Regions from separate parts of the Phyllobacterium ifriqiyense genome, predicted to be linked through region 1. Evidence: riboswitches for the same ligand, from Rfam matches in the RefSeq annotation. Region 1 holds a riboswitch; each other region holds the start of a gene.
What was found. A riboswitch is a leader RNA that binds a small molecule or an ion and turns the genes downstream of it on or off. The one in region 1 is predicted to bind thiamine pyrophosphate.
Positions count from the first base shown of each region.

Region 2: linked by a shared signal. The riboswitch ahead of thiC (phosphomethylpyrimidine synthase ThiC) and the one ahead of thiB (thiamine ABC transporter substrate binding subunit) in region 1 are both predicted to bind thiamine pyrophosphate.
Region 3: linked by a shared signal. The riboswitch ahead of thiE (thiamine phosphate synthase) and the one ahead of thiB (thiamine ABC transporter substrate binding subunit) in region 1 are both predicted to bind thiamine pyrophosphate.

Region 1 covers NZ_JAUSZT010000003.1:787,689-795,188, reverse strand. Annotated here, with positions in the region: gene thiQ (thiamine ABC transporter ATP-binding protein) at 1-562, opposite strand, end outside; gene thiP (thiamine/thiamine pyrophosphate ABC transporter permease) at 555-2,186, opposite strand; gene thiB (thiamine ABC transporter substrate binding subunit) at 2,192-3,205, opposite strand; TPP riboswitch at 3,251-3,362, opposite strand; gene pcaD (3-oxoadipate enol-lactonase) at 4,062-4,892, opposite strand; gene pcaF (3-oxoadipyl-CoA thiolase) at 5,045-6,250, shown strand; gene QFZ34_RS11420 (thiamine diphosphokinase) at 6,305-6,940, shown strand; gene QFZ34_RS11415 (YMGG-like glycine zipper-containing protein) at 7,035-7,316, shown strand; partial or broken gene QFZ34_RS11410 (YMGG-like glycine zipper-containing protein) at 7,454-7,500, shown strand, end outside.
Region 2 covers NZ_JAUSZT010000003.1:3,171,277-3,178,776, reverse strand. Annotated here, with positions in the region: gene QFZ34_RS23110 (PhzF family phenazine biosynthesis protein) at 1-280, shown strand, start outside; tRNA gene QFZ34_RS23105 (tRNA-Lys) at 393-468, shown strand; gene QFZ34_RS23100 (RidA family protein) at 554-898, shown strand; gene rpsU (30S ribosomal protein S21) at 1,066-1,344, shown strand; gene QFZ34_RS23090 (NADPH-dependent FMN reductase) at 1,525-2,094, shown strand; TPP riboswitch at 2,140-2,260, shown strand; gene thiC (phosphomethylpyrimidine synthase ThiC) at 2,363-4,180, shown strand; gene thiO (glycine oxidase ThiO) at 4,182-5,177, shown strand; gene thiS (sulfur carrier protein ThiS) at 5,146-5,343, shown strand; gene QFZ34_RS23070 (thiazole synthase) at 5,345-6,118, shown strand; gene QFZ34_RS23065 (class I SAM-dependent methyltransferase) at 6,124-6,720, opposite strand; gene QFZ34_RS23060 (RrF2 family transcriptional regulator) at 6,733-7,182, opposite strand.
Region 3 covers NZ_JAUSZT010000003.1:1,449,370-1,456,869, forward strand. Annotated here, with positions in the region: gene QFZ34_RS14550 (ABC transporter permease) at 1-731, shown strand, start outside; gene nikC (nickel transporter permease) at 728-1,651, shown strand; gene QFZ34_RS14560 (ABC transporter ATP-binding protein) at 1,648-2,481, shown strand; gene QFZ34_RS14565 (ABC transporter ATP-binding protein) at 2,478-3,248, shown strand; gene QFZ34_RS14570 (TadE/TadG family type IV pilus assembly protein) at 3,397-4,365, shown strand; TPP riboswitch at 4,416-4,519, shown strand; gene thiE (thiamine phosphate synthase) at 4,584-5,249, shown strand; gene thiD (bifunctional hydroxymethylpyrimidine kinase/phosphomethylpyrimidine kinase) at 5,246-6,046, shown strand; gene QFZ34_RS23385 (transglycosylase SLT domain-containing protein) at 6,069-6,842, opposite strand; gene QFZ34_RS14590 (FadR/GntR family transcriptional regulator) at 7,147-7,500, shown strand, end outside.

The sequences.
Region 1 (7,500 bases):
CTTTTTGAAGATTCTCAATAAGTTCCAGCATTTCGTGACGCAAAGCAGGGCCAAGGGAAGCGAAAGCTTCATCCAGAAGCAATACGGGACGGTTGCGCACCAATGCGCGGGCGATTGCCACGCGCTGACGTTCTCCCCCGGAAAGAGCCTCGGGCTTCCTTCCCTCTTTTCCGGCAAGCCCGACTTTCCGAATCGCTGCCTGAATTTCCACTTTGTCGACTTCATCAAGCCTCAAATCCGAACGGCGGCCCAATCCGACATTGGACATCACATCCAGATGGGAAAAAAGATTATTGTCCTGAAACACCATGGAGACTGGACGGAGCGATGGCGGAAGACTGGTCACGTCAACCTCATTGATTAGTACCGAGCCACCAACGGGCTTCTCGAACCCGGCGATGAGATTAAGCAGCGTCGATTTTCCCGATCCGCTCGGGCCGATGACGGCGGTTATTGTGGAGGCTTGAATGGACACATCAAAGTGCATTGCCATGTCCCCATAGTCGAAACGCACGGCGTTGAGACGAACAGAGACGCCATTTGTTTTTGCGGGCTTAGCCATTTGCACTGCTGTCCCTTTTGGCCAGTCGAATTGCGCCTCTATCGGCGATGATCATGAGAATGAGGCACAGCGCAGCAAGAATTAGTGCCAACCCGGCGGCGTCGGCGGTACGATAGCTTCCCATGCGTTGCAACAGCAAATAGGGCAGGGTCAGAACAGTGTCGTTGCCAAACAGGGCAATTGTTCCGAGATCACCAAGGGACAAAGCCATGGCAAAGGCAAAGGCTATGCCGAGCGGATGTTTTAAAATTGGCCAATCGATAATTCGGAGTCGGTTCCAACCCGCAATGCCCAATTGCTCGCACAGTCTGTTGTGGCGGCTTGCCGCTGTATCCCATGACGGTCGAAGAATCCGGAACGCAAAAGGGATGGCCATAGCGGCATTGACGCATATTACCATGAAGGGTGCGAGGCTGAATGGATCGACAAAGTGGTGGGAAAGAATGAACCATCCCGCACCAATGATGATAGGCGGCACTACCATGATCAAGCTCGTACCAAGATCAAGCGAGCGCTCAAATATTCCAGCTCTGGCGTAGCGCCGCCGGGTTGCCAAAAACTCCCGCGCAATCACAAGACTAAGCGAAATTATCAGTGAAAGTGCGGCCGCGATTGCACCAAGAACAAGACTGGTGGCAATTGCGCGCCAGACGGTCGCTTCGGACAGGAGACGGGTAATATCTGCCGACAAGCCGGAAATGACAGTGCCTGCCATGGGCAAGGCGACGAACAGAAAACCGGATATAATCAGAACAATGTTCCATAGTCTTTGCGGCAATGAAGGCATGTCGAAGCGGCGGGTCGTGGTACGCAAGCTGAAGCCTTCTTCTGTCGGACGCCCAGCGAGCGATAGAAGGCCGAGCACGATAATTGTCAGGCAAAGCTGAAGAAGCGTCAGGGACACCGCTCTGGCTATATCAAAATCGAAATGAAGCGACTGGTATATTGCAACTTCGAGTGTCGTGGCGCGAGGCCCTCCGCCGAGTGTCAGCACCACGGTGAATGAAGTAATGCACAGCATGAAGATCAAGCCAGCTACACCCGATATACTGCGTAAAATGACCGGCCATTCGATTAATTTGAACTGTGTCCAGTTGCTCATCCCCAGTTGTGAGGAGAGTTTCCAATAATCTTCGGGAATGGAATCCAGACCTGAGAGAATGAGCCGTGTCGCCAATGGCAAATTGAAAAATACATGGGCGAGAAGAATGCCCGTCAGCCCGTAAATATCGGGAACCAAATCAAGCCCCAGCCATCCGAGGATAGCAGCCAGCAAACCGTTTCGTCCGTAAATGCTGGTGACACCGAGCACGGCAACGAGCGCTGGCAGCGCCAGAGGCAAGGCAAACAGACGCAGGAGCATTGCGCGTCCCGGAAAGCTCTGCTGCGCATGCAATGCACGGGCAAGCGGGATGGCAAAGCCGACAGAAAGCACCATGGAAAGGAGCGCTTGAAGGATTGTGAAGCGTGCAATCCGCCAAATGTAGCTGTCAAAAGTAGCAAAGCCCTCCGTGCCTCCACGGAAAGATTCAATGGCGAGACTGAGGAGAGAGCCGCCCGCCAATATGCCCAGAAAGGCGAGAGCGAGACCTCCCGCCAAGGGTTTCATCGAAGAGGCGGCCATCTATGCTACTTGCTCATGGCTTCAAGCCACTCGTCGATCCAGGCTTTGCGATTTTTCGCCACTTCTTCAGATGTGAAAGTCAGTGTCTTTGCTGGCTTTACCAATGTGTCAAAGGCTGGATTGAGCGGATTTGAGGTTTTAGCTGCAGGATACATCCAATTGTTTTCGGGAATGGTATCCTGAAATGCCGTACCGGTAACAAATGTCAAAAACTGCGCAGCAAGCGGGTTCTTGGCTCCGTTTACAGTTTGCGCTGCAACCTCGACCTGCAGGTAATGTCCTTCATCGAAGGATGCTGCCTGGTACCGATCGGTTTTGTCCGCGATCAGATGATAAGCGGGCGACGTAGTATAGGAAAGCACCATGGGCGCTTCACCTTTGGTAAAAAGCCCATAGGCTTCTGACCAGCCGGGCGTGACGGTTAAAACGCGATCCTTGAGTTTGGCCCAGGCTTCACTGGCCTTGTCCCCGTAAACTGATTTCATCCACAATACGAGACCAAGGCCCGGTGTAGACGTGCGAGGATCTTCAATAACGATCTTCTGCTTCGGATCGCCATCAACCAAATCCTTCAGACTAACCGGTGCGTCTTTGACTTTCTCTGTGTCATAAATGACAGCGAAGTAGCCATAATCATAGGGAACGAAAATGCTGTCCTTGAAGCCACCAGGAATGTCGATAGCAGTTGTATCTATGCCATGCGGCGCAAAAAGTCCGGTTTGCTGAGCTTCAAAAGTCAGGTTCGTATCCAGACCGAGAACAATATCCGCCTTTGTCGATGCGCCTTCAAGCTTCAGACGGTTAAGCAGCGCAACGCCATCGGCGACTGCTACAAAGTCAACAGTACAGGTGCATTGCTTCTCAAAGGCTTCTTTGACTTTTGGCCCTGGCCCCCATTCAGAGGTAAAGCTTTCATAGGTGTAGACTGTCAGCTTGCCATCCGCATTTGCTGGGCTGGAAAGGCCAAATGCCAATGCGCTGGAAACAAGGGCAAATTTCATAAATTCGAGTGGCTGCATAGGCGCCTCCTAAAGTTGAATTTCAAAAGGATAGGTGCGCCGGCTTGTGAAGCCGCATCTAATCCCTCCGCCGGTACAAACCGGATCAGGTTCCGCGGGTTGACTGGATTGGTTCCAGTCTCTCAGCCTGTTGATGCAGGCACCCCGTTAGAGCAAAGCCAGATTAGTGACTGTGTCCTGCCAACGCAAGCGCCCATCGCCTAGCTGGTTGTTTTTGTTATGCCTTCCCCTTGCCACGCCCGCTTTTGCGTCTGGCTATTGAGATGGTGGGAAAGACGGGCGGTCATCGAAGCGCGTCTTTGTAGTAGGTAAGCGATCCGAAGACCGCCCGTCCGGCGATTTTGCATTCTGCCCGTTCCGCTTGGGAGGCCTCGGCTACCCAAGGAGTGCCATTTGCGGCACGCCATGCGTTAGCCTTGCGCCCCTTAAAGTGCTCGTCCAGCACGCGCCGTTCCTAGTAACGGCAGGGGAACCCTTGGACAGAACGTCCCCGGATGGCGGGTCCGTAACCCGCCATCGGAGGCGCCCATCCTTCCCCAAACTTCGAACGGCTCCGGAAGCTGTTCCCCGCGGGAAGGACGCGAGCAGAATAATTCAGAGCGGGAACTGTTGGATAAGTTTGTCGAGATTATTTTAGGAAGGCCTGATTTGCACAAGCCAAATGCGCCCTTCGGACAAGCTCAGGATGAGGGAGGTCGGTTGATTGCAGGGCACCAACTATTGCAACTATTGCAACTCTTGCAACGCTAGCAAGTTGTCGCTGCAACCCACAAAACTTCCCTCATGGTGAGCTTGTCGAACCACGCACTATATCGAATGCAGCTTATCCACCTCACTCGCGGCGAGTCATCCTGAGCTAGTTGAGGGTTGAGTTGCTCAAAATTGGATTGCCCTCAAGTTTGAACTCATCGATAAAGGCGCGAATGATCGCGACGAGCATTTCGGGTTGTTCCACGCAGGGAATATGCCCGGCATCCTTGATGACTTCGTAGCGCGCGCCCGGAATCAATTTAGCCATTGAAAGCACGACGTCCGGCGGTGTTGAGCCATCTTGATCCCCCACAATACAGATTGTTGGAACCGATATTCGGCCTGCGTCTTCTGTCAGGTCTGCATCACGAATTGCTGCGCAGGTTCCGGCATATCCGGCCAATGGTTGACGGATCAGCATGTTCCGGTAGCCGGTTAAGGCAGGGCTGCTTTCACGATGAAATGTCGGGGTAAACCAGCGTTCGAGGATCGTGTCGGCGATGCTTTCAATACCATTTTCCTCAAGCGCGGCAATACGTGCGTTCCAGGAATGGGCATTGCCAATCTTGTGCGCGGTATCACACAAGACCAGTGCCCGAACCAGATCGGGACGGGAAGCATAAAGCCCCTGCGCAATCAGTCCGCCGACAGAAAGACCGCAAATGATTGCATTTTTAACATTGAGGAAATCCAGCAGACCTGCCAGATCGACGACATGATCGTCGAGAGAATAGGGAGACGTGCCGACACTCGAAAGCCCGTGGCCGCGCTTATCATAGGTGACGATAGCAAAATCACCCGCCAGGCGAATAATGACATCGCGCCAGATGCGGAAGTCAGTGCCCAGAGAATTGGCAAAAACGATCACAGGTTTTGACGCTGGTCCGCCAATCAGCTGATAATGCAGCGTCACACCATTTATATCGGCAAATTGCACCTTGCTCTCCCTTTTATCCAGAATGATATGTGCGTACGGTTCTGTAGAATGAATGATCAGGGACGATCAACCGCCGAATAATTATCTATTGATGAAGCGGCAACAGTCCGGCTCAAATCAACAGGCAAGAAGAAAGCATATGAGGCAGCATGATGGGTGACGTATTTATCTGCGACTATATCCGGACGCCCATTGGCCGTTTTGGTGGATCACTGGCTGGAGTTAGGGCGGACGATCTTGGGGCTATTCCAATCAAGGCATTGATGGAGCGTAATAAATCGGTCGATTGGGCAGCAATCGATGAAGTGATTTATGGATGCGCCAATCAGTCTGGCGAAGACAATCGCAATGTCGCCCGCATGTCGGCACTGCTTGCGGGATTGCCCGTGGAGGTGCCCGGCACCACGATGAACCGGCTATGCGGTTCCGGCATGGATGCCATCATCACAGCCGCACGCGCCATTCGCGCCGGTGAAATGGACATTGCCATTGCCGGCGGTGTCGAGTCCATGTCACGCGCGCCCTTTGTGCTGCCCAAGGCAGACAGCGCCTTTTCCCGCAATGCAGAAATTTACGATACGACAATCGGCTGGCGCTTCATCAATCCACTTATGCAGCAGCAATATGGTGTGGATTCCATGCCTGATACCGCCGAAAATGTTGCCGAAGAGTTTCTTGTCTCCCGCGCCGATCAGGATGCTTTTGCTGTGCGCTCCCAGCAGCGAACCGGGCGGGCTCAGGAGAATGGTCGGCTTGCCAGCGAAATTACCCCGGTTCGCATCGCGCAAAGAAAAGGCGAGCCCATTATCGTTGATAAAGACGAGCATCCGCGCCCCCAAACGACAATTGAGGCTCTAGCCAAATTGCCGACGCCATTTCGATCCGGCGGAACTGTGACGGCAGGAAATGCTTCCGGCGTTAATGATGGCGCGGCAGCCCTCATCATTGCCTCCGAAGAGGCTGTAAAAAAGTACGGCCTCAATCCCATCGCGCGCATCCTGGGCGGGGCGACGGCGGGCGTGGCACCCCGTATTATGGGAATTGGCCCAGCGCCTGCGACGAAGAAGCTTTGCGCGCGCCTCGGTTTGGCGCCAGCTGATTTTGACATTATCGAACTCAATGAAGCTTTTGCCTCGCAGGGACTTGCAACATTGCGCGATCTTGGAATTCCCGATGATGCGGAACACGTAAATCCGAATGGCGGCGCTATCGCCCTGGGGCATCCGCTGGGCATGTCAGGAGCACGCATTGCGGGAACGGCAGCGCTTGAATTGCAATTGCGCGAGGGAAAACTCGCTCTGGCGACAATGTGCATTGGCGTTGGACAGGGCATTGCTATCGCGCTTGCAAGCGTTTGATATCGGACGCAGAGCTGTCTGGTGGAAGCGTTTGACGCATGCTATGGGCGGGTCATGAGCAAATTCGTTCTTCTTTTGGGCGGTTCCGTCCATGTCACCGATCGCCTTTTGAAACAGGTAGCCGGAGCCAGGGTTCTGGCGGCTGATGGTGGTATCGCCCATGCCGCACCACTGGGCCTCACGCCTGAACTTTGGCTAGGCGATTTCGACTCGACATCGCCCGAGCTGGAAAAAGAATATGCGCATGTGCCGCGCCAGGTTTTTCCGGCAGCGAAGGATATGACCGATGGCGAACTGGCCTTGAACGAGGCATATCGACTGGGGGCGACCGAGCTTGTACTTTGCGGTGCATTTGGTGGAGTGCGCACCGATCACACGCTTCTGCATTTGACGATGGCGACCGCCCATGCGGCGCAGGGACATAAGATCATCCTCACCAGCGGAAGCGAAGAAGCCCACCCACTTGTGGGCGGCGAATATGCTTTCGATTTCGTCGATAAGACGCAGTTCAGCATTGTTGCATTTTCGCAATTACACGGACTTTTTATCGATGGAGCACGCTGGCCGCTTGAAAATGTGGAACTTTCTTTCGGTTCATCGCTTACTGTCTCGAATGCCGTATGTGGAACCCTCCACGTATCGCTCCATTCGGGCAAAGCAATCCTGATTGCAGCGCCGCCAGTTGCCTGACGCTTGTCAATATAAGCGGAAAGTGTAATGTGTGCAGCACAGCATTGGGGACGCAAGCTGGTAAGTTTGGTTTTAGAAACGGGAGAGGTCTTCCATGTTGAAAAGTTTATCTACAGTTGCAGTTGCCGCAGTTTTGGCATTCTCGGTTGCTGGTTGTACAACGAGTGAACAGCGGACAGCCGGATATGGTGTCGGTGGTGCAGCACTTGGTGCATTGGCAGGTGGCGCTATCGGTGGTGGTCGTGGTGCTTTGGCCGGTGCGGCAATCGGCGGCGCATCAGGCGTTGTCGTTGGCGCAGCAACATCAGACGGCGGACGCCGTTACTGCACATATGAAAATCGCTACGGCGAGCGCTATCGCGCACCTTGCCGTTAAGCAGCTAGAGTTTTCGAAAAACAGGCCGGTTTTCCGGCCTGTTTTTTTGTGCGTACCGGACGCGTGTTCCGTTGATCTTTCTTCTGCCGTATTGAGGAAGCAGGATTTTCCCGCACTTTTTAAATGGAGAGGTTATTATGAAAATTCGTTTTGCTGCCATAGCAGCCACAGCACTTCTGGCATT
Region 2 (7,500 bases), 2.4 Mb from region 1:
CGTAGGGCATGAGAACGATTTTCATTCGCGTATGTTTGTCAGTGACGAAGGAACTTATGAAGACCCTGCAACCGGCTCAGCGACAGCTGCGTTTGCCGGTGCAATTCACTTGTTCGATGAACCGCTTGATGGCGTACAGCGATTTTCTATTGAACAAGGCTATGAGATGGGCCGGCTGTCGAAACTTGAGCTAGAACTCGATATTAAGGATAAGGCAATCATAAGCGCACGAATCGGCGGCGCGGCGATCAAGGTGGCAGAGGGCAAGTTGTTTGTCTGAGAGCGAAAATTTCATCTTCTTGCCGATCAGCGCGATAAAGTTTGGTGAAGGGCTGGACAGGCAAGATTTGCCCCGTTATAGAGCGCTCACTGTCGTCGCGGAAGCGGCTGACGGGCACATAGCTCAGTTGGTAGAGCAGCTGACTCTTAATCAGCGGGTCGTAGGTTCGATCCCTACTGTGCCCACCATTTTTCTGAAACGAGGGCCGTATGGCCCTTTTTTCTTGCACCAAGCAAGCCTCGGCTTGTCCGAAACCTTCCACAGGAGATTTTCATGAGCGTTCGTCGTATTGAAGCAGGCCCTCGCATGAGCCAGGCCGTGATCCATGGTAATACAGTCTATCTGGCCGGTCAGGTAGGTGGTCCGGGCAAGAGCGTAACAGAACAGACTAAAGACGTCCTGGCCTCGGTTGATCGTTTGCTCAAAGAGGCAGGTACAGATAAGTCGAAGTTGTTGCAGGCCATCATCTGGCTTGATGACATGAAGGACTTTGGCGAAATGAATGCAATATGGGATGCATGGGTTGATCCGGCCAATGCTCCAGCACGCGCGACAGGTGAAGCCAAGCTTGCAACACCGGAATATAAGGTTGAAATCATCATCACGGCTGCAATCTAAAGATTGCGTATCCAAGTTTAATTGCTTGGGTGCACTGGATTTTTGGCGCGGGAATGAATAAAGTCCGCGCTTCTCCGGATTGCCGTTGTGGCAATTCTTCAAACGCTTGTCTGATTGTGGCCAGTTTTGGTACTGCAAGACGAGGCAAGCATGGGTAAGGAAAACGATTGCAAGTTCTCGTCCGTGATAACAATGTTGAACAAGCCCTACGGGTCTTGAAGAAAAAGATGCAGCGCGAAGGTCTATTTCGCGAAATGAAGGCCCGTCAGGCTTTCGAAAAGCCTTCTGAACGTCGTGTTCGCGAAAAAGCAGAAGCCGTTAGCCGCGCCCGCAAGGCCGCCCGCAAGCAGGCTCAACGCGAAGGCTTGTTGCCTGGACCAAAGAAAAAAGAACGTGTTGCACGCCCTGGCGCGCCAGCAGGTAACGACTATAATAATAATCGCTGATATCTGACGGGCTTTAACGCCCTTCATTGTGACGACAAACCCGCATGGCCAAAACGCTATAGCGGGTTTCGTTTTTGTGGGACTGCGCAGACATTCCGGGCAGTTTCAAAAAAGTGCCTTCTTGTGCGATGGGTCAATGTCTTTACTTATCGATTATCGCAGTTTTGGAGATATGATCCTATGGCACTCAAGCTCAATATTATAATCGCAAGCACGCGGCCCGGGCGTGGTGGTCCTGCTGTAGCAAAGTGGTTCAACGAATTCGCCAAGCAGGATGGCAAGTTCGACCCTGTGCTTATCGATTTGGCTGATTTCAAGTTGCCGGTCTACGACGAACCGAATCATCCCCGCATGAAGAAATACGAACATCTGCATACAAAGAAGTGGAGTGAGGCGATTGAGCCGGCCGACGCTTACATCTTTGTCATGCCTGAATATGACTACAACGCGCCACCTTCGCTCATCAATGCCTTGGTCTATTTATGGAATGAGTGGAACTACAAACCTGTAAGCTTTGTAAGTTATGGCGGTGTTTCCGGTGGTTTGCGTGCTACCGAATCGGTCAAAGGGTTGATCTCGGCACTCCGTATGGTTTCGCTTGCAGAAAGCGTTCCCATTCCTTCGTACCAGCAGTTTATCAACGATGATGGCGTGTTCACGCCAAATGAACTGATAACTACCAGCGCCAGCACGGTTTTGACTGAACTTGCAAAATGGGCAGGTGCTCTGAAACCGCTTCGCGCTTCGTAATTTTATGAAGCGCTTGACAGCAATACGTCAGGCGGTTCACTTTAGGCCATTCACCAGGGGAGTCCCGACAAGGGGCTGAGATACTGCTTCAGGCATAGCCAAGCGCAGTGACCCGTTGAACCTGATCCAGTTCACACTGGCGTAGGGACGGTGCAAAGGTTATCGCGCATAGTGCATTCGCACTGAATCCATGATTGGATTCGCGAGGCTTCTTTCATCCTTCCGGCTCAGAACTGGGTTTCCTGCAATAACGCAAAGGAACCTGACGATGACTGCTGTAACAAAAATTACCGAGGCCCCGAAAGTTTCAACCGGGCCGCTTCCCGCCTCAATCAAGATTTATAAACCAGGGCAGATACATGCTGATATTCGCGTTCCCTTGCGCGAAATTGCGGTTCATCCCACCGCTGGTGAGCCAAACCTTGCGGTTTACGATTCATCCGGTCCCTACACTGACGCAACTGTAAGCATCGATATCAATAAAGGGATCGAACGTGTTCGTGAGGCATGGAAAATCGGTCAACAGGCCGATAGCTATTCCTATAAGGGGCGAATAATCCAGTCAGCTGACAATGGCTTCGCCACGGGCGAGCGGCTTACAAGAGAATTTCCTGTTCAATATCAGCCACGCCGCGCTTACGACGGAAAAGCGATAACGCAGCTTGCTTACGCCCGTGCGGGAATTATTACGCCTGAAATGGAATATGTCGCCATAAGGGAGAATCTCGGTCGGGAAGCCGCACGGAACCAGGTTCGGGATGGCGAGTCATTCGGTGCATCGTTACCGGATCATGTGACACCGGAATTCGTACGGGAGGAAATCGCCAGGGGGCGGGCCATCATACCTGCCAATATCAATCATCCTGAGCTTGAGCCTATGATCATAGGTCGGAATTTCCTCGTGAAGATCAATGCCAATATCGGTAATTCCGCCGTCACATCGTCGATGGAGGAGGAAGTCGAAAAGATGGTTTGGGCTATCCGCTGGGGTGGCGATACGGTGATGGACTTGTCGACCGGGCGCAACATCCACAATATTCGCGAGTGGATTATCCGTAATTCGCCGGTTCCCATCGGAACTGTCCCGCTATATCAGGCGCTGGAGAAGGTTGGCGGTATCGCTGAAGATCTGACTTGGGAAGTTTACAGAGATACGCTGATCGAACAGGCAGAGCAGGGCGTCGACTACTTTACTATTCATGCCGGTGTCCGACTGCATTATATTCCACTGACGGTTAATCGTGTCACGGGCATCGTCTCGCGAGGCGGTTCAATCATGGCAAAGTGGTGCCTGCATCATCACCGGGAAAGCTTTCTTTATGAGCATTTCGAGGAAATCTGCGATATTTGCCGTGCTTATGATGTCAGTTTTTCACTCGGTGACGGATTGCGTCCCGGTTCAATAGCCGATGCAAACGACGCGGCGCAGTTTGCTGAGCTTGAAACATTGGGTGAACTGACTCAGATCGCTTGGGCCAGAGATTGCCAGGTTATGATCGAAGGTCCCGGTCATGTGCCGATGCACAAGATCAAAGAGAATATGGACAAGCAGCTTGCTGTTTGCGGAGAGGCACCATTCTACACGCTTGGACCGCTGACGACAGACATTGCTCCCGGCTACGATCATATTACCTCTGGCATCGGTGCTGCAATGATCGGCTGGTTTGGCACGGCGATGCTTTGTTATGTTACGCCTAAAGAACATCTGGGATTGCCCAATCGAGACGACGTAAAGGTCGGCGTTATTACCTACAAGATTGCTGCACATGCGGCGGATTTGGCCAAGGGGCATCCGGCGGCGAAGCTTCGAGATGATGCTCTATCCCGTGCGCGCTTTGAGTTTCGCTGGGAGGACCAGTTTAATCTCTCTCTTGATCCTGAGACGGCGAGACTCTACCACGATGAGACCTTGCCGAAAGAAGCGCATAAGGTTGCGCATTTTTGCTCAATGTGCGGGCCGAAGTTTTGCTCAATGCGCATTTCACACGACATTCGTGCGGAGGCTCAAAAAGAAGGCATGGCAGCGATGGCGGAGAAATTCCGCACAGGCGGCGAGCTCTATATGCCGCTCAATGCCGGGGAATGAGGTGAATATTCTGGTGAAAGGGGCCGGCGTTGCCGGCCTCACAGTTGCTTATGAGCTTCGAGCACGTGGAGCCGAAGTGACGATACTAGACCCCTTTGGCGGCGAAAATTCTGCAGCCTCCTGGTATGCCGGTGGCATGCTCGCACCTTGGTGTGAGCGCGAAAGCGCTGAACAGGCTGTCATTGATCTTGGAATGAACGCGGCCAATTGGTGGGAGTCTGTAATTCCCGGATCCGTGAGTCGCAAGGGAACGCTGGTGGTGGCCACACCGCGGGATGTAAAAGAACTGGAGCGCTTTGGCGCGCGGACGTCGGGCTTTGTGCGCATTGGTGAGGAAGCAATTTCGCTCTTGGAACCCGATCTTGGCGCAGCGGCTTTCCGCAAGGGATTGTTCTTTGAAAGTGAGGCGCATCTGGCGCCACGTCAAGTTCTAACGGAATTAAAGGCAAAACTCGTTGGGTTAGGCGCCCGCTGCGAAACTGGGACGAGCGCCGCTGAAATTTCCAGCTTTGAATGGGTTATCGATTGTACTGGAATCGCGTCTCCAGATATTGATTTGCGGGGCGTGCGTGGCGAAATGCTCATCTTGCGCAGCAAAGACATATCACTGTCACGACCCATACGGCTTATTCACCCGCGGTTCCCGCTTTATATTGTGCCCCGACCGGACCACACTTTCATGGTGGGCGCGACGATGATTGAGAGCGATGCAAATGGACCGGTAACGGCGCGCTCAATGATGGAATTGTTGAACGCTGCCTACACTGTTCACCCGGCATTTGGTGAAGCCGAAATTATCGAAACCGGAACAGGCGTTCGCCCAGCCTACCCAAATAATCTGCCGCGCGTGGTTAAAACGGGCAATTGCATCAGCATTAATGGACTTTATCGACACGGTTTTCTGCTTGCGCCAGCGATGGCAAAGCAGGCTGCCGACATGATCCTGAAAGAAAGGAGTATACGCCATGAAACTCACCGTGAACGGACAAGCGCATGATGTCTCGGCGCAAACTCTTGAAGCGCTGTTGTTAGAGCTTGAATTTGAGGGTGAGTGGCTCGCAACAGCAGTCAATAGTGAGCTTGTACGAGCAAACGAGCGGCAGAATCACACTCTAAAGAATGGTGATCGCATCGAAATTTTGACCCCGAAGCAGGGTGGGTGAAATGTTAAAACTTTATGGCGCCGAAATATCGTCTCGCCTTTTGCTTGGTACGGCGCAGTATCCATCTCCTGCAATTCTTATAGATGCGATTAAAGCTTCAGGAACAGAGATCATAACCGTGTCGTTGCGCCGCGAAATGGCTGGCACGAAAACTAGCGACGGATTTTGGTCCTTGCTTCGTTCCTTGAAATTGCGTGTGTTGCCTAATACAGCCGGGTGTCACACAGTGAAAGAAGCTGTGCTGACTGCGCATATGGCGCGTGACGTTTTTTCTACAGACTGGATCAAGCTTGAAGTCATTGGTAATCACGACACTCTACAACCCGATGTTTTCGCTTTGGTAGAAGCCGCAAGGATTTTGAGCGAAGATGGCTTCAAGGTGTTTCCCTATACAACCGATGACCTGGTCATCGCTGAACGGTTGCTGGAAGCGGGCTGCGATGTCCTCATGCCGTGGTGCGCGCCTATTGGTTCAGCCATGGGACCGCTCAATTTGCATGCATTGCGCTCGATACGCGGGCATTTCCCTGAGGTTCCGATTATTATCGATGCTGGCTTGGGTCGGCCGTCGCATGCAGCGGCTGTGATGGAATTGGGATTTGATGCGGTCCTTCTCAATACAGCGGTAGCCAAGGCAGGCAATCCGCCAGCAATGGCACAGGCTTTTGCCAAAGCTGTTGAGGCTGGCCATCAAGCTTATCAAGCGGTCGTGCTGGAGCCGCGCGATATGGCTGTGCCGTCAACGCCTGTAATAGGCAAGGCTGTATTTACATAGGCAGATTACCTGGCCTTTGTAGCAATAACATCGAGCCATTCCGTCGGCTCATTATCGTAACCACTCCCCATATAATTCTTGATCTCGACCAAAGACCAGCTTGAGCCATAAGCCTGCCTAAGCCATTCAGGAGAGGGGTAGTTATAATAACGCCCAAACTTGTCGCGCCCTTCCTGCTTTCCAGCCTTGTAACTGGCATAAAACAAACCGCCTGATTTAAGCGCTCGCTCGATACGCTGAAGAATAGCGGCAAGGTTTGGTCGCGGAACATGTAAAAGACAGGCGTTGGCCCACACAGCATCAAATTTGCTGCGATCCTTGATTTGATCGAACTTCAATACTTTTGCAGGAACGCCCAGACGTTTCTCAGCTTGATAGGCAAGTTCTGGGCTGCCATCGGTAGGTGTAACGTCAAAGCCTAGAGCGAGCATGCGGGCACTGTCATCGCCGCCGCCGCAACCAAGTTCTAGAATGGAGCAATTGCGAGTAAGACGAATAAGAAAGGAATCCAATCGTTCGTATGATCTATGTTCAATGCGATTGGCATAGGTCTCAGCTTCTTCTGAATAAAATCGAAGAGTATCTTGATCTTCAGCGACCACCACATCGTCCTTTTACATATCAAGAATGGCGGGTATTTTCCCCTTTTCGCCATAGATCAGACAATCGGCAATGGTCGTTTTGTCGAGTACCCCGCGTGTTACATTCGCAACTTCGTTGAAAACATGGCGGATTTCACAGGTATCTTCATCGCTGCAGTCCTCGCAGCGCCGGTAGGCAATTTTACTCAAACACGGAAGGGACGCTATGGGACCGTCTATCAGGCGCAGAATTTCGCCGAAAGTAATGTCGTCCGCACCTTTCAGAAGAAGATAGCCACCCATCTTGCCTCTTCGGCTCATGACAATGCCTTCACGCTTTAGGTCTAGCAAAATCTGTTCGAGAAATTTCTTTGGAATATTTTGCTCTTCTGCAATATCCGAAATGAATAAAGCTTTTTCAGAGTCGGCGCGTGCGAGGACGACAAGCGCGCGGAGAGCATATTTGGCTTTTTGCGATATCATTCTTCTTAGCCTACAACCTTCTGGGTGCAGTCATAGCCCTTCGATAAACATTTCCTAGTATAAAAACGTAAAAAATGTGAGTTTTTTTGCGGCGCCCGAATGTCTCAATAATGGCACGTAATGCTCTGAAAAATAATAATTCATTAAGGTTTTTGCTTTGGAAAATACCTTTGTGAAGCCATTTTGATACACGATTAAATCAGTCGTGATTATTGACAAACAATTTCAAGGCGTCATCATTGTCGTTCTATTGCCCGTCAATGGTAAGCCACTTTACAGCCGAGTTATTTTTGGAGGTCGCAATGTATAGTGAAGTCT
Region 3 (7,500 bases), 660 kb from region 1:
TCTTTCCCGCTACATTCGAATTGGCAACATTGGGCACGCTTATTGGCGCGTTTATTGGTGTTCCGCTTGGAGTGCTTGCTGCCGTCAAGCGAGGCACGATCCTCGACCAGATTGTCAGAGTTATCGGACTTATCGGCTATTCAGTGCCGGTGTTCTGGCTGGGGCTGCTCGGTCTCGTGCTGTTTTACGCCAAGCTTGGCTGGGTATCGGGACCAGGACGTATCGACGTTGTCTACGAGTACACGTTTACGCCGATTACCGGCCTTTACCTGCTTGACGCGATTTTGCAGAACAATTGGGAAGTCTTCCGCAATATTTTCAGCTTCATCATCCTGCCCGCCTCAGTGCTGGGTTATTTTTCGCTGGCCTATATCAGCCGGATGACGCGTTCTTTCATGCTGAACGAGCTTGAGCAGGAATATATTGTTGCGGCGCGCGCCAAGGGCCTGTCCGAAACCCGTATCATCTGGGCTCATGCCTTGCGCAATGCGGCAGTGCCGTTGCTGACTGTGATTGTGCTCTCCTTTGCCAATCTGCTTGAGGGGTCAGTGTTGACCGAAACGATCTTTTCCTGGCCCGGCCTTGGCAGCTACATCACCAATTCGCTGCAAAATGCCGACATGAATGCGGTGCTCGGCGGCACGATTATCATTGGTGCCGTGTTCATCGCCATCAACCTTCTTTCCGATCTTCTGTATCGGCTACTTGACCCACGGACACGCGCACGATGAGCGAGATCGCAAAACCAATTTCCCGCCGTGAATGGCTGATGAGCGACCGGCCGCAATCGCGTATGCAGGCCCGGCTTGGCCGCGCTTATCTGATCTGGAGCCGTTTTGCCAGCAACAGGCTCGCCGTGATCGGGCTTGGCATCATTTTTGCGCTGGTGCTGGTGGCGCTATTCGCTCCTCTGCTTGCGCCGCATTCACCGGTTGCAGGCGATCTGCGCAATGCACGGCTTTTGCCGCCCGGTGGCGATTATTGGCTCGGCACAGACGATCAGGGCCGCGATATTCTTTCGCGCCTTATCTATGGTTCGCGTCTGACGCTCTATGTAGTTGTCCTCGTGGCTATCATCGCCGCGCCGATTGGGTTGCTTGTCGGCACCATCGCCGGTTATGCCGGAGGCTGGGTAGACGCAATTCTTATGCGGCTCACCGATATCTTCCTGGCATTTCCAAAGCTCATTCTGGCTCTCGCTTTGGTGGCGGCGCTGGGACCTGGCATTGAGAATGCCGTCATTGCCATAGCGGTTACCTCGTGGCCGCCCTATGCACGCATTGCCAGAGCTGAAACGCTGACCGTGCGCAATTCCGACTATATTGCCGCCGTGCAGCTCATGGGTGCATCACCCATGCGTATCGTCCTGCGCCACATCATGCCGCTTTGCCTTTCATCTCTGATCGTCCGTGTGACACTCGACATGGCTGGAATTATCCTGGTCGCCGCAGGCCTTGGTTTCCTTGGTCTGGGCGCACAGCCGCCATTGCCGGAATGGGGTGCGATGATCGCATCCGGCCGCCGGTTCATCATGGATCAATGGTGGGTGGCAGCCGCACCGGGTTTTGCAATTCTCATCGTCAGTCTGGGCTTTAATCTTCTTGGCGATGGCTTGCGCGATGCGCTCGATCCAAGGGGGAACAACCAATGAGCGCCTTGCTGACAGTCAAGGATCTTCGCGTGCAATTTCCGACCCGCACGGGCGTCGTGGATGCTGTGCGCGGCGTTTCGTTCACGCTTGGCCGCGAAAGGCTCGGCATTGTTGGCGAGTCCGGTTCAGGAAAATCCCAGACCGGTCGCGCAATCATGGGACTGACGCCACATCACGCAAAGATCACTGCCGATACGTTGAATTTTGACGGAATGGATCTTCTGGATATTTCGGCAAAGGAGCGGCGAAGCCTGCGTGGAAACCGCATCGCCATGATCCTCCAGGACCCGAAATATTCGCTCAATCCTGTGATGAGCATCGGCAGGCAGATTGTTGAAACGCTGCGTACCCATGAAAAGGTGAGCAAAGCCGAGGCGCGCAAGCGCGCGCTCGACATGCTTGCTGCTGTGCAGATACGTGATCCGGAACGGGTCTTTAATCTGCATCCGCATGAAGTTTCCGGCGGCATGGGACAACGCGCCATGATCGCGATGATGCTGGTGACCGGACCGGAGCTGCTGATCGCGGATGAACCGACTTCCGCGCTTGATGTGACGGTGCAGCTGGATGTGCTGCGAATCCTCGACAATCTGGTGCGGGATCGCGGCATGGGTTTGATCTTCATCTCCCATGATTTGCGGCTGGTCTCCTCCTTTTGCGACCGCGTTATCGTCATGTATGCAGGACGGATCGTCGAAGAAATCGCCGCTGCAGACCTTAAGAACGCAAAACATCCCTATACACGCGGGTTGATGAATTGCATGCCGCAGATCGGCACCGACCGGCATCCGCTGCCGGTCCTTGACCGCAAGCCGGAGTGGGCCGCATGAACAATCTGCAAGTGGCGGCTCTCAGTGTCGAAAATCTTGAAGTGAAGTATGATCGTTTTCGCGCATTGCGCGGCGTCAGTCTGGACGTCCAGCAGGGCGAGTCTTTTGGTCTGGTGGGCGAGAGCGGCTCGGGAAAGTCAACCTTGCTGCGAGCCGTCGCGGGACTTGCACCTGTTACCGGCGGCGCGATCACAGTCAATGGCAAGACGCTTGGCTCGTCGCGTACAAAAGCATTTTACCGCGAAGTGCAAATGGTGTTTCAGGACCCCTATGGTTCGCTGCATCCGCGCCAGACGGTGGATCGGCTGTTGCTGGAACCATTGGTCGTGCATGGCTTTGCCGATATCGAAAAACGTATCCTGCGCGCGCTTGATGAAGTGGGTCTTGGTTCAAGCTTTCGCTTTCGCTATTCGCATCAGCTTTCCGGCGGTCAACGCCAGCGGGTCGCCATTGCCCGTGCATTGATCCTGGAGCCTTCAATCCTGCTTCTTGATGAACCGACATCAGCCCTTGATGCTTCGGTACAAGCGGAAGTTCTCAACCTGCTGGAGCAGATAAGGCGGGATAGAAAGCTGACCTTTCTGATGGTCAGCCATGATCTGGCGGTGGTCACCCATATGTGCGACCGGCTGATGGTGATGCAGAATGGCGCAGAGGTGGAACGCCTGTCGGCGACAGACCTTGCCCGCCACGCAGTCAAGGAAGATTACACGCGCAATCTTCTTTTGGCGAGCGAGGGTTTTGTCCGGCCGGAAGCATCCATATAGAGCTGTAAGGTTCACCGGATTTTTACCATTGCTGAACATTCAGGCGCTCTTTACTGCCTGAATGCAGAATGGTGAAAATCTGAATGAATTTCATAAGCCGTCATTCACATGGCTGAATCAATGGTCTGCCCAGCGACTGGAGTGGGCCATGAAAAAAATAAGAAACTTTCTGAAAGACCGTAGTGGCGCGACAGCCGTCACATTTGCATTGTTGCTCGTACCTATGGTGGGAATGACCGGGCTTGCCGTGGATTATACCCGCGCAAGCGGCGATCGCTCACGATTGCAGGGCATTGCAGATTCCGCGGCATTGGCCGGAGCCTCCGTCTTTACGGGTGAAAACAAGGCTGCTGCCGAAGCAAGTGCACGCGCCTATCTGCGTGCTCATCTCGGCGCCGAGATGGATAAAATGCAGGTCGGCTTTGATACGAGCAATCAACGCGTGATTGTATCGCTCGCGGGCGAAACAAATACGCTTTTCATGAAGGTCCTAGCCAAGGAAAAAGTAGCTATAGGTGTGCTTGCGGAAGCATTGGCACCATTGAAACCGTCAAGCGCTGAAATCCAGATCGGAGCAGCGTATGGACATTGGGCTAAGAAAGTTTCTGTGATTGTCATTCGTCCTGGGACGACAAAAGAGGTCGTGCTGGGAACGGTAATATATGAAGCATCTGACCTCTCCGCTGAAGATGGTCGAGGCACTGGAAAAACGATAATAGACCCGGCTGACGGCAAGATCTTGCTCGGTGAATACAAAGAGTTCTTTCTTCGCATGGAGGTCAAAAAGAAGCCCTGCAATATCGGTAGATATGATTCCAATACCAGTAGCAGCTATGTTACATGCAGCCCGACAACGAATAGCGAATATAAAAACTATGATCTGAAGTTCACAACGAACGACCCCGCGCAATCAAAGTATCTTTTTGTAGGGGACACAGCGGACACGCTTAAGCAACTAGAAGATGGCGCAACGCTTGAGGAGTTGCTGGACTGCGATCAGCAATGGCATTTTCACGGATGGGAAGATGGAGGCGGTTGGGATAAGCAGGACTTCTTTTACAAGATCAAGGCCGCATGCAAGGCCGTTGACGGGGAATATGTCCGCCTGACGCGTTAAGCCAAATAACACCGGCGCATTGACTTCCATGATGCGCCGTCTCATCATGATTTCATTCCGAGGGGGGCATCGTACGATGCTGAGATGGCGCTGAGCCAAGACCCTTGAACCTGATCCGGATCATGCCGGCGTAGGAACGGGAATTGAGCAATTATCGCGCTGGTTCGTCTTTCTTCGCACATATCCGGGTCTCCAGTTTTGAAAATGGAGTCCGTGACGTGCCAAATGTAGATTACCGCCTCAATGCTATTGTCGATTTTGATGCTATTGGCCCTGACAAGGATTTAGGGGCGCTGGCTCTGGCTGCGGTGCGTGGCGGTGCAACAATTATCCAGTATCGTGACAAAAACTCCGCAACGCGTGACATGATTGATCGTGCACGGCAGATACACGCCGCGATCAAGGCGACAGGCGTGCCGCTGCTCGTCAATGACCGGATTGATGTTGCGCTTGCCGTAGGCGTGGAAGGTGTCCATGTGGGGCGCGAAGACATGGCGGTTGCCGATGTCCGACATCTCCTCGGGCCAAATGCGATTATCGGACTGACCGTCAAGAATGAACCGGACGCGCAAGCAGCGATTGATGGCGATATTGACTATGCCTGTATTGGCGGCCTGTTTGAAACACCCACCAAGGAAAACCTGCAACCGATCGGCTTTGACGGGTTCAAGCGCCTGGCTGCCATCATACGCAAGGCAAAACCGCATTTGCCTATAGGCGCTATCGCCGGTATTGGGCTCGAGCGCACGCCGCTTGCCATTGAAGCGGGTGCTGATGGTGTAGCGGTCATTTCTGCGATCTTCCGTCAGGACGATCCGCAAGGAGCGGCGCACACTTTGCGGTCGGCGGTGGATGAGGCATTGCAGGTAAGAGAGCCAGCATGACCGCAATAGCGCTGACTATTGCCGGGTCTGACAGCGGCGGCGGGGCAGGAATCCAGGCCGATTTGAAAACCTTCTCGGCGCTCGGTGTTTATGGCGCGAGTGTGCTCACCGCGATCACTGCGCAGAACACCCATGGTGTTACGGCCATTGAGAATCTTTCGCCCGATATCATCCGGGCTCAGATGGACGCGGTTCTTTCCGACCTTGAGGTGAATGCAATCAAGATCGGCATGGTATCGACAGTATCAACCATAGAGACAATTGCGCAGGGGCTTGATCGCTGGCAGCGCAAAGCGGTGTTCGATCCTGTCATGGTTGCAACTGCGGGCGACCCTTTGCTGGAGCCAGCGGCAATCGACGCTCTGCGCCAGCTTCTCTTGCCGCGCGCGCTGCTGCTGACTCCCAATTTGCCGGAGGCGGCCTTGCTAACAAATATGCCGATTGCCGAAGATGAAGCCCAGATGGTGCGGCAAGCGAAAAAGCTGCTCGAACTCGGTCCCTCAGCCGTACTTATAAAGGGCGGACATGCCAAGGGGGATATGAGCACCGATATTCTGCTTGATGGGTCCGGAATGGAGCGATTTTCGACGCCGCGTATCAAGACAGTCAATGATCATGGTACTGGATGCACACTAGCGTCTGCCATTGCCGCTGGCCTGGCAAAAGGAATGGCTCTGCATGGTGCCGTTAGTGAAGCCAAGGACTATCTGACGGCTGCCATGGCGGCTGGCGAAATGCTCAAAGTCGGCAGCGGGCGTGGGCCGGTTCACCACTTCCATCGCTGGTGGGCGGCCTAGCAGCACCGGTGCAGTTTTGATTTCAGAGTGGAGCGGCGGTGCTGGCTGGTGTCGCGTTGCTCAAGCCTGTGGTTGCTCCACTGGTGGAGGCTGCCGAAGCAATGTCAGGCCGTTGCATCGGCAACGGGATCGCTGCCGGAAACGCCACAGCGGGTTCTTCTGAATAAGCGAGTTGCGCCGGCATGGCAGCCGGTGTTTCAGCGGGAGCCATCGCCGTCATCGTCGCGGGTGCAACAGGCGTGCTTGACGGTTTCAGGCCGGTCTCTTCCAGAAGGCCCTTTTTCTTGGCCTGATAATAATAGCCGCGAGCGTAAAGCCGCACGGCCTGATCAGGATTGTTATCGGCAACCTTGTAGGCGCCAGCAAGATACTTCACGCCAAATTTGAGATTTGTTTCTGCATCCAGCAAATCCTGCGCGGAGCCGGTGTGACCCATGCCGCGTGCTGTCGCGGGCAACATCTGCATCAGACCCCAATAGGGACCGTTGCGAGCCTGTGGATTACCGCGGCTTTCCCGATGCACAATGCGGCGAACCAGCGATTCAGGCACTTCGTAGGCAACCGAATATTTTGAAATCAAACTGTCGAGCGGCGTACCGTTATCTTTGAATTCAGGGGCGCTTTTCGTGCTTGTGGCAACCGTGACGGTGCTCTTGCTGTCCGTGGCCACATCGGAATTAGCGGGCGCTTCGGCCGCAGCAACACGCGGAGATTGTTCAGGAATTGGCAGTGATGCAGCCTCGGGCAGCTTGGGATCAGTCGTGGTGCAAGCGCCCAAAACCAAGGCGAAACTCAAGCAAGCAAATGTCCGAAGTGATCGTGTATCAGGCAGCATTTATCACCGGTTTGACGAAGCATCTCTTTTAACGATTGGTTTCTCATAGCGCGTTCGTTCGGTTTAGAGGCAATCACTTTCTGATACAAAATGTAACAATGCTCATGGGCGCCCTGTCAAGGTGAGACAAGTTGCGAAAACCTGCCCTGTAAAAACCGATCCGAACCAGCGGTTGACTCGTTCATATATATCAATGTATCAGTTATATATTGGTAAGGCCAGTTTACCAGTTGCCGGAAATGGGAAGCCGGGTGGGGAGGTTTAAATGTTCGCAGCCATTCAGTCACGCCGGCTTTACCGGCAGGTGGCAGACCAGATACGAAGCCAGATCGAACATGGTCAGCTTGGTGTCGGAGAACGTTTGCCCGGTGAGCGTGAACTGGCGGAGGAACTTGGCGTTTCCCGTCCCACCATTCGTGAGGCTTTAATTGTCCTTGAGGTCGAGGGGCTCATCCATATTCGCATGGGATCAGGTGTTTACGTGGCGCGGTCGCCGCGGGAGAAACACCTGCGGATTCAGCCTGACGAGCTTGAAGGGCCGTTCGAGCTATTGCGGGCACGCGCGCTGATCGAGTGTGCTATTGCCGAAGAAGCCGCCCGCACAGTGACAACGAAACAT